Regions from separate parts of the Marinitoga sp. 1137 genome, predicted to be linked through region 2. Evidence: riboswitches for the same ligand, from Rfam matches in the RefSeq annotation. Region 2 holds a riboswitch; the other holds the start of a gene.

Region 1 (8,329 bases), 910 kb from region 2:
CCATTGTTGGATCCATTCCAACAGGCATAAACTGGAATATCCATGCATATGCAACATTGTGCTCTTTTAAGAAGTTCCAGAATTCATCGCTTGTAATTAGGTCATGATTCTTTCTTGTTGCAGTAATTGAAGCTCCATATATTACTCCATGTTTGGTTAATAATTCCCATGCATTTAATACTTTTTTGAATACACCTTTTCCTCTTCTCCAATCTGTCATTTCTTCAAAGCCTTCAACAGATACGGATAATGTTGCATTTCCAAGTTCTGCAAGTCTTTTTGCTTTTTCTTCATCTATTAATGTACCGTTTGTATAAATCATGAAATATGAGTCATTAAATTCTTCAAGAACATCGAATAAGTAAGGATAAATAAATGGTTCACCGCCGGTAATTATGAAGAAGTATATTCCAAGATCATTGAATTGTCTTATTACGCTAAATATTTCTTCCTTTGAAAGTTGATATTTATGACCATAAAGTCCTGCATAACAACCTACACATCTTAAATTACATGCATACGTTGGACTTATAACAGCAAGTTTTGGAAGAACAACTTCATATTCATGCATTTTTTCCTGCCTTACCTTTTCACCAACTGCAAATTCATTGATAATAAGATTGTTTATTATCTTTTCTACAACTTTTGGACTGGCTTTTTTGAATAACTCTGACCATTTTACAAGCATTGGATCTTTTCTTTCAGCGCCTTCGGCAAGTTTCCTTAAACCGCTTTTTGTTGGTTCTTTTGCAAATTTTTCCAGTGTTCTCAATAATTTTGCAAGATCTTCAACCTCTGAGTTTCTAACAACATTTGTTACCAATTTTGAAGCCTGTTTCATCATCATGTTTTTCATATTATCAAGGATTTTCATAAAATCCCTCCTTTATGAAATTATTTTTCCTATTATATATTCAAAAGCTTCACATAATTCCCCTTCTTTAAACTCAACTCCAACAGATTTATATATACTTATACCATCAAACATAGCCTGTAAAACAACTGCAGCGGTTTTTGACGGCACAAATTCTTCCCACATTTCAAATAGTTGAGAATAATATTCATGAAATAAATTGGTTAATTCTTTAGCTCTATTTTTATTATGTATAGAATTAATTAATATCTCAAATAATCTTAATAAATCATCTGATGGAAATTCTTTTAATACTTTCACATATAATTTTATTACTGCACGTGCTTTTTCTTCTTTTGAAGTATTTTCAGGAATCATAATTTCAAGTGATTTTTTTAACCTTTCAACAAGTATGGAAAATGCCGTTATTATTAATGAATCTTTGCTATCAAAATATAGATATAATGTTCCTTTTGATACTCCAGCCTCTTTTGCTACTTCATCCATGGTAAAACTGGACAATCCCTTTTTTATTATTAAATTAAGAGCTTTTTCTGCTATGCTTTTTCTTTTAGCTTCTTTATAATTTTCTTTACGGTCATTATTCATATTACCACCTCATACATGACTGACTGTTCGGTCAATATTATTATAATACTTTTTTCATTTTGTTTCAATTATGACATAAAAAGTCATAAAACTGAACGGTCAATTTACTATTACCTTAAAAATAGAGATATCCGATATTTTATATATCAAAAAACTGACTGACTATACAGTCAAATATTTCAAGAAAAATTAACCTTTATGTTTCTAAAAATTATTAATTTATACAGTTTTTTAGTAATTGATGAGTATAATAAAATTGTAAGTTAATACAGTAACCCGCCGGGGGAGCTGCTGATACCGCAGCTGAGATTAAGGTGGAAGCCTTAGACCCCAGCACCTGATCCGGGTAATACCGGCGTAGGGAGTGCGGTAAAAAGGATAATTCAATCACGCCTTCCATGCCGGAAGGCGTTTTTTCTTTTAAAAATTATAATTTATTATTTGGAGGTGAGTGCATGAAAAAGGGTATTGTTTTTTTAAGTGTTTTATTATTATATTCTTGGCTATTTGCAAAAAGTCTAACTGTTTATGTTTATGACAGTTTGGACTGGATTAAGAAAGGGGTTATTCAGAAATTTGAAAATATGTATAACGTAGATGTAAATGTTGTTGTTCTTGGAGACGGGGGAACTTTGCTTTCACGACTTAAACTTGAAAAGAAAAATCCAAAGGCTGATGTAGTTATTGGTCTTGATCAGTCGCTTTCTGTGTTGGCCATTAATGAAGATCTGGTAATGCCATATAAACCTTTAAATATTTCAAAGATAAAAGATGACTTAATCTATGATAAAAGTTATCATTTAATTCCATATGATTATGGTGCAATTGCTATTGTTTATGATCCAGAAAAATTAAAATCCGTTCCTAAAAGTTTTGAAGATTTAACAAAGTTAAAAAAGAAATTGATTATTCAGGATCCACGAACTTCCAGTACAGGTCAGGCATTTTTGTTATGGACAATAGCAGTATATAAAGATCAATGGAAAGATTTCTGGAAAAGGTTAAAACCAGCAATACTAACAGTTACACCAGGTTGGGGAGAAGCCTTTGCAAAATTTGAAGCTGGTGAAGCGCCTATGATGGTAAGTTATGCTACAGATGGCGCTTATTCATATTATTATTATAAGAGCACCAAGTATAAAGCTTTTATTCCTCAAGAGGGAGCTTATATACAAATAGAAGGCGCTGGTATTGTAAAAGGAACAAAGAATCCTGAGCTTGCAAAAAGATTTATTGAATTCTTATTGTTTGATGATTTTCAAAAAGAAGTGCCTTTAAATCAGTGGATGTTCCCGGTAACTAACGTAAAACTTCCTGAAGCATTTAAGTATGCTCTTGTTCCTGAAAAGGTTTTAACAATAGATTCAGAAGAATTGAACAAGAATCTTGAAAATTGGTTAGATGAATGGGAAGAAATTATGTATTAATTACAAAAAAGGCTCGGAAAAATCCGAGCCTTTTTTATTATCTATTATGATGCTGCGCTTTCGCTTTCATCTGTTTTTGTATCTTCTGTTGGATATGTTGGTAATTCGAATATTGAGATTTCTGATTCTAAGAATGCTTTTAATCCTGTTCCAGCTGGAATTGGCTGTCCAACTATAACATTTTCTTTTAATCCCAATAAGTAGTCTTCTCTTCCTTCTAATGCTGCTTCTGTTAATACCTGAACTGTTTGCTGGAATGATGCTGCACCTAACCAACCTTCTCTTTCAAGAGATGATTTTGTTATTCTTAAAAGTTTTCTTTCGTATCTTGCTGGTTCTTTTGGCGCAATTAATAATGTTTCTTTTTCTCCAACAAGCCTAATTTCTTCATCTTCATTTTCGAGTAATTGAGGTTCTGATTTGAATACTTCAATTTCTTTTATTCCAGCTGCAATTATTCTATTTAATAATTCTTCTGTTACTGTATCTCCTATTTCTCCTATTGTTTCATTCTCTTCATCAACTTTTACAATGATTTTTTCTGCTAATTTTTTACCTATTGCCATTTCTCTGTTTTCTTCAACCTTTTTATTTGCTTCATAGATTTGTTTGTTTACCTTTTCAACTGTTTTGAGGTTTACAAGGTCTTTTGGCATAAAGTCTGTATCTCCAGCATATGTTATTTCAACTTTGTTGAACATTTGTTTGATTATTATTTCAAAGTGTTTATCGTGAATTTCAACACCCTGTTCAGCATATATCTTTTTAATTTCTTTTAATAGGTAATCAAAGGTTACTTCCGCACCAAGCTCTTCAAGTAATCTTCTTGGTTTTATATTACCTGAAGTTAATCTGTAGCCAGGTTCAACCTTGTCACCTTCATTTACTGTTGGTTTAACCTTAGGATCTGCTATATATGTATATAGTTCTCCTTTTAGATCTTCAACAATAATTACAAGTCTTCCTTTTTCATCTCTGTTCACTTTTCTTACTATACCTTTTACTGTTGAGAATTCTGCTTCAGGACCTTTTAAGTTCTTTCTTGCTTCAAATAATTCTTCTGCTCTTGGAAGACCCTGGGTAATATCACCTGCTGTAGCAATACCCCCTGTATGGAATGTTCTCATTGTAAGCTGTGTTCCAGGTTCACCTATAGACTGTGCTGCTATGATACCTACAGATTCACCTATATTTACTATTTTGTGGTTTGAAAGATCCATACCATAACATTTAGCACAAACACCATGTTCTGCCTCACAGGTTAAGATTGATCTTACATAGATTGAAGGTCTTACCTCTATTGTTTCTATATTATATCTTTCTAATTTTCTTGCTGTATCAGCATCAATTTTTTCCTGATAATTTGCAAGTGTGATAATCTTTCCGTTTTCATCTTCAACTTTAATTGCATCACCTACATGAACGAAATTAACTACTTTATATTCTTTTACATCAACTTCTTTTATATTATGCTGTTTTAATGAAACTATTATATCATTGTCTATTACTGTTCCTTTTGCATATAATAATTCTCCATCAACAAGGACATCACTATTGAGAATATTGTATAAGTAAAGATTGATTTTATCTACGCTTAATTTTTCATGTACTTCATAAACAGGAATTGTTGATCTGTAATTTGCAAGGAATTCTGCATCTTCTTCATCTAACATTACATCTTTTACATATTTCTTTCCTGTTGTTGGATTTACAATTATTTCATCTGTTACAGGGTCTACAACATCTGATGCAAGTACTCTACCAAAGAGATAATCTGCAAGTTTTTCTATTCTCAATCCGTCTGCTATTAATTCTCTTGCTTCTATACCCTTTGATGTTCCACAATCTGGTTCTGTTACTGTAATTGATTGTGCAACGTCTACAAGTCTTCTTGTAAGGTAACCTGCTGTAGATGTTCTTAATGCTGTATCTGCAGAACCTTTTCTAGCTCCGTGTGTTGAAATAAAGAATTCAAGTTCAGAAAGACCATTTCTAAAGTTTGATTTAATAGGTAACTCAATAACTTTACCTGATGGATCAGCCATAAGACCCCTCATACCTGCAAGCTGTTTTAACTGGTCAATGTTACCCCTTGCACCGGAGTCAACCATCATCCATACAGGATTAAATGGATATTTTCTAAATTCTTTACTTGTTACTTCTGTAACGTCCGCTATTGTCTTTTCCCAGACTTTAACTACTTCTTTATATCTTTGATCATCTGTAAGGTAACCTTCTTCATAATACTTTTCAATTTCCATAACTATTTGTTCTGACTTTTTGATAATTTCTATTCTTTCTTTTGGTTCTACTATATCCCTTACAGATATTGTTAATCCTGATAATGTTGCATAGTGGAATCCTAAGAATTTAATATCATCAAGCAAGTCTGCTGTTCTGTCAATTCCATGGTATTTAAATGTATCGAATATAAGATTTTTGATTTCTTTTTTCTTGTATATTTTGTTGAAATCTGGATTAAATCTTCCAATTGGTTCTGGCAATATTTCCTTGAAGATCAATCTTCCAACTGTTGTCTTGATTAATTTTCCGTCAAGATACAATCCAATTGGTTCATGGAGTATGAGTGTTGGTTTTTCCCATCTCAATTCATTATCTTCAACAACTATTTCATTTTTTATTACCTTTTCATATTCATGAACGTATAATGCGTGTAATTCATCATTAAATAAATATTTTATTGTGTCTTTATTTTCAAAGTCTTTTATATTTGAAGGTAATTTTCTTGATTCAAAGTATTTTGGATCAACTGTTGTAAGGTAATATGCACCAGCTATCATATCTTTACCTGGCATGGATATTGGTTTTCCATTTGCAGGTGATATGATATTGTATCTTGATAACATCAAGAATTTAGCTTCAGCTTGAGCTATATTTGAAAGCGGTACGTGTACAGCCATCTGGTCTCCGTCAAAGTCTGCGTTAAATGGAGGACATACCAATGGATGTAACTGTATTGAATTACCTTCAATTAATCTTGGGATAAATGCCTGAATTGAAATTCTATGCAATGTAGGTGCCCTGTTTAATAATACAGGATGACCTTTTATTACTTCTTCAAGCATTTCCCATGCTTCTGGCATTTCCTTTTCAATAATTGTTTTCTTTAATTTTCTTGCGTTTTTACTTGATGCATTTGAATCTTTAAGTAATTTATTGAGAACAAACGGCTTGAATAATTCCATTGCCATTTTCTTTGGAAGACCACATTCATGGATTTTTAATTCAGGACCAACAACAATAACAGCCCTTCCTGAGTAATCCACACGTTTTCCAAGAAGATTTCTTCTGAATCTTCCTTTTTTACCTTTAATTAAATCTGTCAATGATCTTAAAGGCCTTCCACTTCTATCTGTCATAGCTTTTCCAACACGGCCATTATAGATTAATGAATCTACTGCCTGCTGGAGAATTCTCTTTTCATTTCTAACAATTATTTCTGGTGCTTCTATTTCAAATAATTTTTGTAATCTGTTATTTCTATTGATAACTCTTCTGTATAAGTCGTTTAAGTCTGTAGCTGCAAATCTTCCACCATCTATTTGAATTAATGGTCTGATATCTGGCGGAACTACTGGCAATGCTTCTATAATCATCCATTCAGGTTTATTACCTGATTTTAAGAAGTCTTTTACAACCTTTAATCTTTTTAATAATTTTAAAGCTTTTGCGCTTTTCTTGTCTAATTTTGATAACTCTGATTCAAGCTGAATCTTTAATTCATGTAAATCTAAACTTCTAAGAAGCTTCTTTATTGCTTCTCCACCATAATCAGCTGTTATTCTGTCATGATATAACTCTTTATATGCTTCATATTCTTCCTGTAATAATGTGCTACCTATACCTTTTCCAATTTCTTCCTGAATTTCAGGATCAATTTCTGTAATTACAAGTATAGGTGTATCTCTTTCTATATCTCTTTCTATTTCTATTGCTGATGGATAGAATTGTTCAAATATTAAATATTCGCTTGCTGTTAATATTTCTTCTTCATATAAGAATGTATCTGCAAGTTGTGTTCCTTCTTCTACTTCTTCACCATCTTCTACGTATAATGTTGCACCTTCAAAGATTGGCCATTTTTCTTCTACACCGTTTTCATCTTTTATTTTAACCCATGTGATTTCATGTTTTGTCTGTGTAAGTTCTGTTTCAATGCTTACTACACCGGATCTTTTAGCAACAGGCTTTTCTTTTACATGTAATACTTTTACTGCCTGTTCAACATCAAAATCCATTTTTTCTTTAAATATTTCATACTCTGTATTATGGAGAAGATCTCCATAATCGAACATATCTGTGTCTTTTGGATCTGTAATAAGCCATATTTTTTCTACTACCCTTTTTGATCCGTAGTAGATTATGTTTTCCAATTCTTTTACAGGTATATTTAATAATATTGATAAAATAGATGGAGATGATTTTAAGAACCAGATATGTACTACAGGAGCAGCTAATTCAATATGCCCCATTTTTCTTCTTCTGGCTTCTTTTGACTCTACTCTAACTCCACACTTTTCACATACTGTTCCTTCATACTTTTTACCTTTATATCTTCCACAGTTACATTCGTAATCCTTTACAGGACCAAATATTTTTTCACAGAAAAGTCCATCTCTTTCTGGTTTAAATGTTCTGTGATTAATAGTTTCTGGTTTTTTTACTTCACCAAATGACCATTCTCTAATTCTTTCTGGTGAAGCTATACCTACCTTTATTTTTGCGATTTTCCTTTTGAAAGAAGAAGTCATTTTACCCATGCTTTACCCTCCTTGAGGGGATTTTATAATTTGTCAACATCTAATTCGTTACCGTCCTCATCATACAAACGAACATCGAGCATTAATCCCTGTAATTCCTTTACAAGAACTTTGAAACTTTCTGGAATTCCAGGATCAGGTAAATTCTTACCATTTAAGATTGCTTTATATACTTCATTTCTTCCTTTAATATCATCTGATTTGTATGTAAGCATTTCTGTTAATGTATGTGCTGCACCATATGCTTCCAAAGCCCAAACTTCCATTTCACCAAATCTCTGACCACCAAAGTGAGCTTTACCTCCAAGTGGTTGCTGGTGAATTAATGAATATGGACCTGTAGAACGTGCGTGCATTTTATCTTTCGCAATATGCACAAGTCTTAACATGTACATATATCCTATTGCAATAGGATAATCAAATGGTTCTCCTGTTCTTCCATCTCTTAATACGATCTTCCCACTTTCTGTTTTTGGATCGTCACCAAGATCAAGACCATATTCTTTACGAACTGCATCTAATTCGTCCATTCTGTTGTTCTTTCTTGCTTTATATAATTCTTCCATTATTTCATATTCTTTTGCACCATCAAATATTGGTGTTGCAAAATGTCTTCCTGTTAATTTTGCTAACCAACCAAGGTGCATTTCTAAAACCTG
Region 2 (8,329 bases):
CGGAAATTAATGATGAGAAAACACAGCCTGTTCCATGTAAGGATTTTTCATATCTTTTTGAAAAGAAAGTTTTATTTTTATAAATAACCTCGATTTTCTCAGAATTTTTATGTCCGCCTGTTATAATTGTTTCGCATAATGGATTTGTTAATTGAAATTCTTCTGAATTCATAATTATTAAATCCACATATTTTGAACCTTCATTTACTTCTTCTGGAGAAATGATGTTGAAGTTTGTAGAGGTTTTGATTATGGGATTCCATATAATTTTAGCTTCTGGATATTTTTCTCTTAGTAATTTTATTTGTTCTGCATTTGCCATTCCTGCTTTAATTATAGAAATATTTTTGAATAATTCAAATTCTTCAAAAGAACTTCTAAATTCGATTTTTTTAAATATCTCTGTGTTTTGGATTGTATAAGCGGATATAACAGAAATAGGATTTATCTTAAATAATTTCATTATAGATATATCTTGAGTTATTCCGGCACCACCTGATGGATCGAAAGCTGAGAAAATAAGCATTATAACGCCTCCTATTCTATAAAAATACTTTCTTCTTTTTCTAAAAACTCTTCTGTAATTCTCATTGCACATAGCGGACCACACATTGAACACATATTATTTTCCATTCCCTTTCTTGAACTATAGAAATTCAAAGCTTTTTCCTTATCAATTGCTATTTCAAATTGCTTTTCCCAGTTAAATTCTTTTCTTGCATGACTCATTTGATTATCTATGTTCATATGTTTTCTATTTTTTGCTATATCAGCGGAATGTGCAGCGATTTTTGTTGCAATAACACCTTCTTTTATATCTTCAAGAGTGGGGAGTCTTAAATGTTCAGCTGGAGTTACAGCGCAGAGAAAATCTGCGCCTTTAGCTGCAGCAATAGCGCCGCCAATTGCAGAGGTTATATGATCATATCCAGGTGCAATATCTGTAGTAATTGGGCCAAGAACATAAAAAGGTGCTCTATCACAAATCTTTTTTTGAAGAATAACATTTGCTTCAATTTCATCAATAGGCATATGCCCCGGTCCTTCAACCATTACCTGTACCCCGGCATTTCGAGCTCTTTTTACCAGTTCTCCAAGTCTTAATAATTCTTCAAATTGCAAATCATCAGTAGCATCATGAAGAGAACCCGGCCTCATTCCATCGCCGAGACTAATAGTAACATCATATTCCCTACATATCTCAAGTACTTCATCAAAATACTCATAAAATGGATTTTCTTTGTGATTTTTAATCATCCAGCCAACTATTATTGAACCGCCACGCGATACTATTTTTGTTATTCTTCTGGAGTTTCTCAACTTTTCTATGGTAGTTCTTGTAATACCGGCATGAATAGTCATAAAATCAACACCGGCTTTTGCGTGATCTCGAACCATCTGTATAAAATCATCTGCATCAAAATCTATTACACGTTTTTTATTCTGGACAGCTTTTGTTGCTGCGTCATAAACAGGAACAGTTCCAACCATAATATTTGAATTACGTATTATTTCATCACGAATATATGAAAGATTACCCCATGTAGACAGATCCATTATAGAATCTGCGCCAAATTTCTCAGCAATTTTCAATTTTTCAATTTCTTCTTTGACGCTTGAATATCCCTGAGAAGTTCCGAGGTTAATATTAACCTTGGTTTTTAAACCTTCTCCTATAGCTCTAATATTATCAAATTTATGATTCTTATTAACCGGTAAAACCGCATATCCTTTTTCAATTTTATTTCGTAATTCTTCTGGTGAAATTCCTTCATATTCTGCCGCGATAACCATTTCTTCTGTAATAATTCCAGCTTTTGCAAATTCCAATTGTGTCATTTAAATTCCTCCTTAAAACCAATTTACCGTTGTTGGATTATAATTTCTTGTTTTGATATAATTCATAAATTCTTTTACTGTTCTGGTATCTTCAATTTCAAATTGTTTTGTTGAATCTTTGTATAATGTATATCCTCCAACATTTGTTGTTGATCCTGCTGACATTTTTGTGGCAATGCCCAGTATTGCATTTCTAAATTTTATGCTTTCTCGAGTGGAGATATTTATATGTACTCGAGGGAAAATTAATTTTAAAGCAAGAATATAATGGATAAGTTTTTTATCAGAAATACTATAAAATTTATCTTTTACATTAAAAGCTGTTCTAATTCTTGGAAAAGATATCGAATATTCTACATTAGGATAATTCTTTAAAAGATAATCCATATGGTATGCCATCATTATAATTTCAAACTCCGGTTCATAAAGCCCTAATAAAGCTCCTATATTTATTTCTCTTACCCCAGCTTTTATGGCTTCTTCAACAGTATTAAGCCTTTTTTTGAAATCTTTTTTTGGACCAAATAAATGAACTTCTCTATATTTTTCCGGAGAATAGGTTTCCTGATACAATGTAACCCCTACAAGACCTGCTGTGACTAATTTCTCGTATTTTTCCCGGGTTAAAGAATATGTTTCTATAGAAATTTCTTTGAAAAAGTTTTTCAATATTTTTATGGTATTATATAAATACTCAAAATTAGAATTTACAGGATCTTCTCCAGTTAATATTAGAACGTGGTCAATTCCCTCGTGGTTTAAGTATAAGGCTTCCTGTTCTATTTCTTTATATGATAATTTCAATCGATGTATTTTATTAGAAGCCTTAAATCCACAATATGTGCAACCATTTATACAATAATTTGAAATGTAAAGTGGAGCATATAAAAATATAACATCACCAAAGAATTTTCTATTATTTTTTATTACTTTCTTCGCCATTGTTCGAAGATCATTATTTTGAAGCAATCCATATATGTCATTTACAGAAAAAAATTCTTTATTTAGATTAATATTATATTTGTTCTTTCTGGCTGAATTAACATAAGCAATGATTTTTTCTATGTTTTCTGAAAACATAGTTAATCTCTTCCTATATAATCGAACAATGGCGAAGATGCTTCTGCCACTTCTTTTTCTTCTGGAATTCCGGCCAGATAAGCCAGTCTTCCAGCCTGAGCTGCTAAAGAAAAGGCTTTTACCATTTTTACAGGATCTTCCGCAATTGAAACAGCAGTATTTGCAAGTACAGCATGACATCCAATTTCCATTGCTTCAGAAACATGAGATGGTTTTCCAATTCCAGCGTCAATAATAATTTTCGCATCAAATTCATTTAGAAGAATTTTTACAAGTTCTTTTGTAGTAAAGCCTTTATTTGTTCCTATAGGAGAACCAAGAGGCATTAAAACCTCAGCGCCATTTTCAATCATTTTTCTTGCATCATATAAATCAGGACACATATAAGGGAAAACCTTAAAACCTTTTTCTGTTAATAATTTACAGGCTTTTATAGTTTCCTGATTATCAGGCATTAAATACTTTGAATCATTTATAATTTCAATCTTTATCCAGTCTGTATTCATTAATTCTTTACCAGCCTGTGCAATTAAAAGAGCTTCTTCAGCGTTCCTTGCACCTGAAGTGTTTACCATAATTTTTTTTGCACTAATATAATCCAGAATACTTTCATTTAAACTTCCGTATGATGCTCTTCTCATTGCAACAGTGACAACCTCAATTTTTGCTTCTTCAATAGCTTTTTTCATAATAGAATAATCCTTAAATTTTCCTGTGCCCATAAAAAATAGATTATTTATTTCCTCATTATAAAATTTAATATCAACCACCTCCTACAACAGTAATAATTTCAATTTTATCCTTTTCCGAAATTTGAGAATCAGGATAACTTTTTTTTGAAACAATGGCTCCGTTTTTAATTACGACAATTGGTTTGTTATGAAGGGATAATTCTTCAACTAAATCTTTTATATTGGTGCTTTTACAGACCTTTTCTTTTCCATTTATAAATACCTTCAAAAAATCACCTCCTGATATAAAAAAATCTCCTGCACGAAGCAGGAGATTGATTTTTTATACTCTCTGCTCCGCTCCTTTCGCCGGTATTATCCGGATCAAGTTATGAGGGTCAGAGGTTTCCACCTCACTCTCAGCTGCGGTATCAGCAGCTCCCCTGCGGATCATAAATATTCACTTTTCATTTTGATTATATCATTAATTTTTTTAATTTTCAAGAATTTATTCAGTATAATCATAATTATGTTTAATGAGAGCAATATGAATATGATATAATAAATAAAACCAATTTTGAGGTGATTATATGTCAATAGAAATTGAAAGAAAATATATTATTTCTAATGATGAAAGTGAAGAATTAATAAAAAAGGCTATAAAGAAAATAGGTATTGTTCAATGGTATATTCGTGATGATATTAATGAAATAGAAAGATATAGGCTTTCAATAATAAAAAATAATAAAGATTATGATTACAAATGGACATACGCATATAAAGCAAATACAAAAATTGCACATGAAAAAATAGAAAAAGAAAGAGTAGAAAAACCACAGGAATTGGAAAATCTGATAAAATATAAAATGGTAGCAAAAATAAGATATATGATAAATGATAATCCAGAAATTGTTGTTGATGAATTTGTTGATTTTAATAAAATAAGGTATAATATAGAGGAAAAATTTTTACTTGAAATAGAAATGAAAGAAGAAAAAAAATATAAAAAAGAAGATTTTGAAGAAGTACTAAAAAAATTTGATATTGAAACGATAAAAGATGTTACTGAGGACTTTAAATATTATAATAATAGAATAGCAGTAGTTGCAAAAAATATTATCCTCAATGAGATTATTGAAAAAATAAAAGAAAAGTTATAATGTTATCGTACACACAAAACCGTGGATAGTACTGTAACAAAATACATAAAACTTTTTAGTTTTTGTAACTTCACAAAAAAATCACAACATTTTAATTGAAAATTAAAAAGACCTGAGGTAAAATACACTTGGTATTTTTAAAAATTCTGAAAGGAGGAATACAAATTATATGCCAACGATAAATCAACTTGTTAGACATGGAAGAAAACAACTAAAGAAAAAGTCAAAATCTCCAGCATTACAGAGCAATCCTCAAAAAAGAGGTGTATGTGTAAGGGTTTCAACAATGACACCTAAGAAACCTAACTCAGCTTTGAGAAAAATTGCAAGGGTTAGACTTTCAAACGGAATTGAAGTTACAGCATATATTCCAGGTGAAGGTCATAACTTACAGGAACACTCCAATGTATTAATAAGAGGCGGAAGGGTTAAAGACTTGCCAGGTGTTAGATATAAGATTATCAGAGGTACATTGGATGCAGCTGGTGTTGAAGGAAGAAAACAGAGCAGAAGTAAATACGGCGCAAAAAGACCTAAGAAGTAAGGAGGTAAGTAAATGAGAAGAAGAAGAGCACCAAAGAGACCGGTTACACCAGATCCAATATATAATGATGTATTGGTATCAAAATTGGTTGTTAGGGTAATGAAAGATGGTAAAAAAACAGTTGCACAGTCTATAGTATACGGTGCATTTGATATAATAAAAGAAAAATTGGAAAAAGATCCTTTAGAAGTATATCATCAAGCAGTACAAAATGTAAGACCATTAATTGAAGTAAGACCAAGAAGGGTTGGAGGAGCTACATATCAAGTTCCATTTGAAGTACCAGAGGAAAGGGCTATCTCTTTAGCTTTAAGATGGATTGTTAAAGCTGCAAGAGATAAATCAGGAAGACCAATGAAAGAAAAATTAGCTCAAGAATTAATAGATGCTTATAATGGTGTTGGAGCAGCAGTTAAGAAGAGAGACGACGTACACAAAATGGCTGAAGCTAATAAAGCATTTGCTCATTACCGCTGGTAATTTATTGAGGAGGGATTGTTTTGAAAGAGCGGTTATATGCCTTAAATAAAACAAGAAATATTGGAATTATTGCACATATTGATGCTGGTAAAACAACAACAACAGAAAGAATATTGTTTTATACAGGTAAAAAACATAAAATAGGGTCCGTTGATGACGGTACAGCAACAATGGACTGGATGGAACAGGAAAAAGAAAGAGGTATCACAATTACCTCAGCAGCTACAACATGTTTCTGGAGAGATCACAGGATTAACATCATTGATACACCCGGACACGTGGACTTTACAGTTGAAGTTGAAAGGGCATTAAGGGTATTAGATGGTGCTGTTGTTATATTTGACGCACAGGTTGGTGTTGAACCTCAGTCAGAAACAGTTTGGAGACAGGCTGATAGATATAATGTTCCAAGGGTTGCATACATGAACAAAATGGATAAACTTGGGGCAGATTTTTATAATGCAGTTCAAACAATGATTGACAAATTAGGAACAAACCCATTACCTTTACAGATTCCTATAGGAGCAGAATCTGATTTTGAAGGTGTTGTTGATCTTGTAAAAATGAAAGCAATATATTGGGTTAGTGAAGATGGATCAAAATTTGAATACAGAGATATTCCAGAGGATTTAGTTGCTAAAGCAGATCAATACAGAGAAGATTTAATAACAGCTATTTCAGAATATGATGAAGAAATAATGGAATTATTCTTTGAAGGAGAAGATATTCCAGAAGATAAAATAAAAGCTGCAATAAGAAAAGGAACAATTGAAGGTGCATTTGTTCCAGTAGTATGTGGAACATCATTTAAAAACAAAGGTGTTCAACCTGTATTAGATGCAATTGTTGATTACTTACCTTCACCGCTTGATTTACCGCCTGTAAAAGCATATGATGCAAGAACAGGTGAATTTGTAAGAGAACTTGAACCAGATGAAAATGGACCATTTGTTGCTCTTGCATTTAAAATCATGGTGGATCCATATGTTGGTAAGCTCACATTTGCAAGGGTATATTCAGGAAAATTACAAAAAGGAAGCTATGTTTTAAATACAACAAAGGGTAAGAAAGAAAGAGTTTCAAGATTAATGTTCATGCATTCAGATCAAAGAGAAGAAGTAGATTACATCAGAGCTGGTGATATTGTAGCTATAATAGGTTTAAAGAATACAATTACAGGTGATACATTAACAGAAGAAGGACAGGATATTGTATTGGAAAAATTGGAATTCCCAGAACCAGTTATCTCATTGGCAATTGAACCAGAAACAAAAAATGATGAAGCTAAATTAACTAAAGCATTACAAGCATTAACAGAAGAAGATCCAAGTTTAAATGTTAAACTTGATCACGAAACAGGTGAAACAATACTTTCAGGTATGGGTGAATTACACCTTGAAATTATAGTAGATAGGTTAAAGAGAGAATTTAAAGTTGGAGTTAAAGTTGGTCAACCACAGGTTGCATATAGAGAAACAATTAGAGGAACAGCTGATGTTGAAACTAAATACATCAGACAATCTGGTGGTAGAGGTCAATACGGTCACGTTAAAATTAAAATTGAACCTATTGAAAATACAAAAGTATTGGAATTTGAAGATAAAATCGTTGGAGGTATTATTCCAAAAGAATATATTCCAGCAGTTGAAGCGGGTATAAAAGAAGCTATGCAATCAGGTGTGTTAGCTGGATACCCAATGGTTGGTATAAAGGCTACATTGTACGATGGTTCATACCACGAAGTTGACTCTTCAGAAATGGCATTTAAGATTGCAGGTTCTATGGCATTAAAAGATGCTGCTAAAAAAGCAAATCCTGTATTATTAGAACCAATCATGAAAGTTGATATTACAACACCTGAAGAATACATGGGTGACATTATAGCTGACTTAAACTCAAGAAGAGGAAGAATTGAAGGTTTTGAAAATGTGGGAAATACAAGCACAAGATTAATTCACGCTTTAGTTCCACTTTCAGAATTATTCGGTTATGCAACAGTATTGAGATCATTGTCTCAGGGAAGAGCAACACAATCAATTCAATTCTCACATTATGATGAAGTTCCAGCTTCAGTAGCTGAAAAAATAATGAATAAATAATCTTATTAAATAGCATCACAAAACATAGAGGAGGGACAAAAAATGGCAAAAGAAAAGTTCGTCAGAAGCAAACCACATATGAATATTGGTACAATCGGACATATCGACCACGGTAAAACAACATTAACAGCAGCTATTACAAAATCATTAGCTTTAAAAGGATACGCAGACTTCACACCATTTGAACAAATCGATAAAGCTCCAGAAGAAAAACAGAGAGGTATTACAATCAATATTGCACACGTTGAATACGAAACAGATCACAGACACTATGCACATATCGACTGTCCAGGTCACGCTGACTACATCAAAAATATGATCACAGGTGCTGCACAGATGGATGGTGCTATCTTAGTTGTAGCAGCAACAGACGGTGTTATGCCACAAACAAGAGAACACGTTCTCTTATCAAGACAGGTTAACGTTCCAGCTATCGTTGTATTCATCAACAAAACA

The links. Region 2 has a riboswitch for thiamine pyrophosphate ahead of thiS (sulfur carrier protein ThiS). Riboswitches for the same ligand answer to the same signal wherever they lie in the genome.
Region 1: it holds a riboswitch for thiamine pyrophosphate, as region 2 does, so the genes downstream of both, LN42_RS08875 (thiamine ABC transporter substrate binding subunit) here and thiS (sulfur carrier protein ThiS) in region 2, are expected to answer to the same signal.

The regions. Positions count from the first base shown of each region.
Region 1 covers NZ_CP009471.1:1,854,655-1,862,983, reverse strand. The annotation lists gene LN42_RS08885 (radical SAM protein) at 1-874, opposite strand, end outside; gene LN42_RS08880 (TetR/AcrR family transcriptional regulator) at 887-1,462, opposite strand; TPP riboswitch at 1,734-1,844, shown strand; gene LN42_RS08875 (thiamine ABC transporter substrate binding subunit) at 1,918-2,889, shown strand; gene LN42_RS08870 (DNA-directed RNA polymerase subunit beta') at 2,934-7,670, opposite strand; gene LN42_RS08865 (DNA-directed RNA polymerase subunit beta) at 7,694-8,329, opposite strand, start outside.
Region 2 covers NZ_CP009471.1:940,418-948,746, reverse strand. The annotation lists gene LN42_RS04795 (thiamine-phosphate synthase family protein) at 1-526, opposite strand, end outside; gene thiC (phosphomethylpyrimidine synthase ThiC) at 538-1,839, opposite strand; gene thiH (2-iminoacetate synthase ThiH) at 1,852-2,919, opposite strand; gene LN42_RS04780 (thiazole synthase) at 2,922-3,689, opposite strand; gene thiS (sulfur carrier protein ThiS) at 3,682-3,879, opposite strand; TPP riboswitch at 3,935-4,045, opposite strand; gene LN42_RS04770 (hypothetical protein) at 4,181-4,750, shown strand; gene rpsL (30S ribosomal protein S12) at 4,920-5,294, shown strand; gene rpsG (30S ribosomal protein S7) at 5,307-5,774, shown strand; gene fusA (elongation factor G) at 5,795-7,873, shown strand; gene tuf (elongation factor Tu) at 7,916-8,329, shown strand, end outside.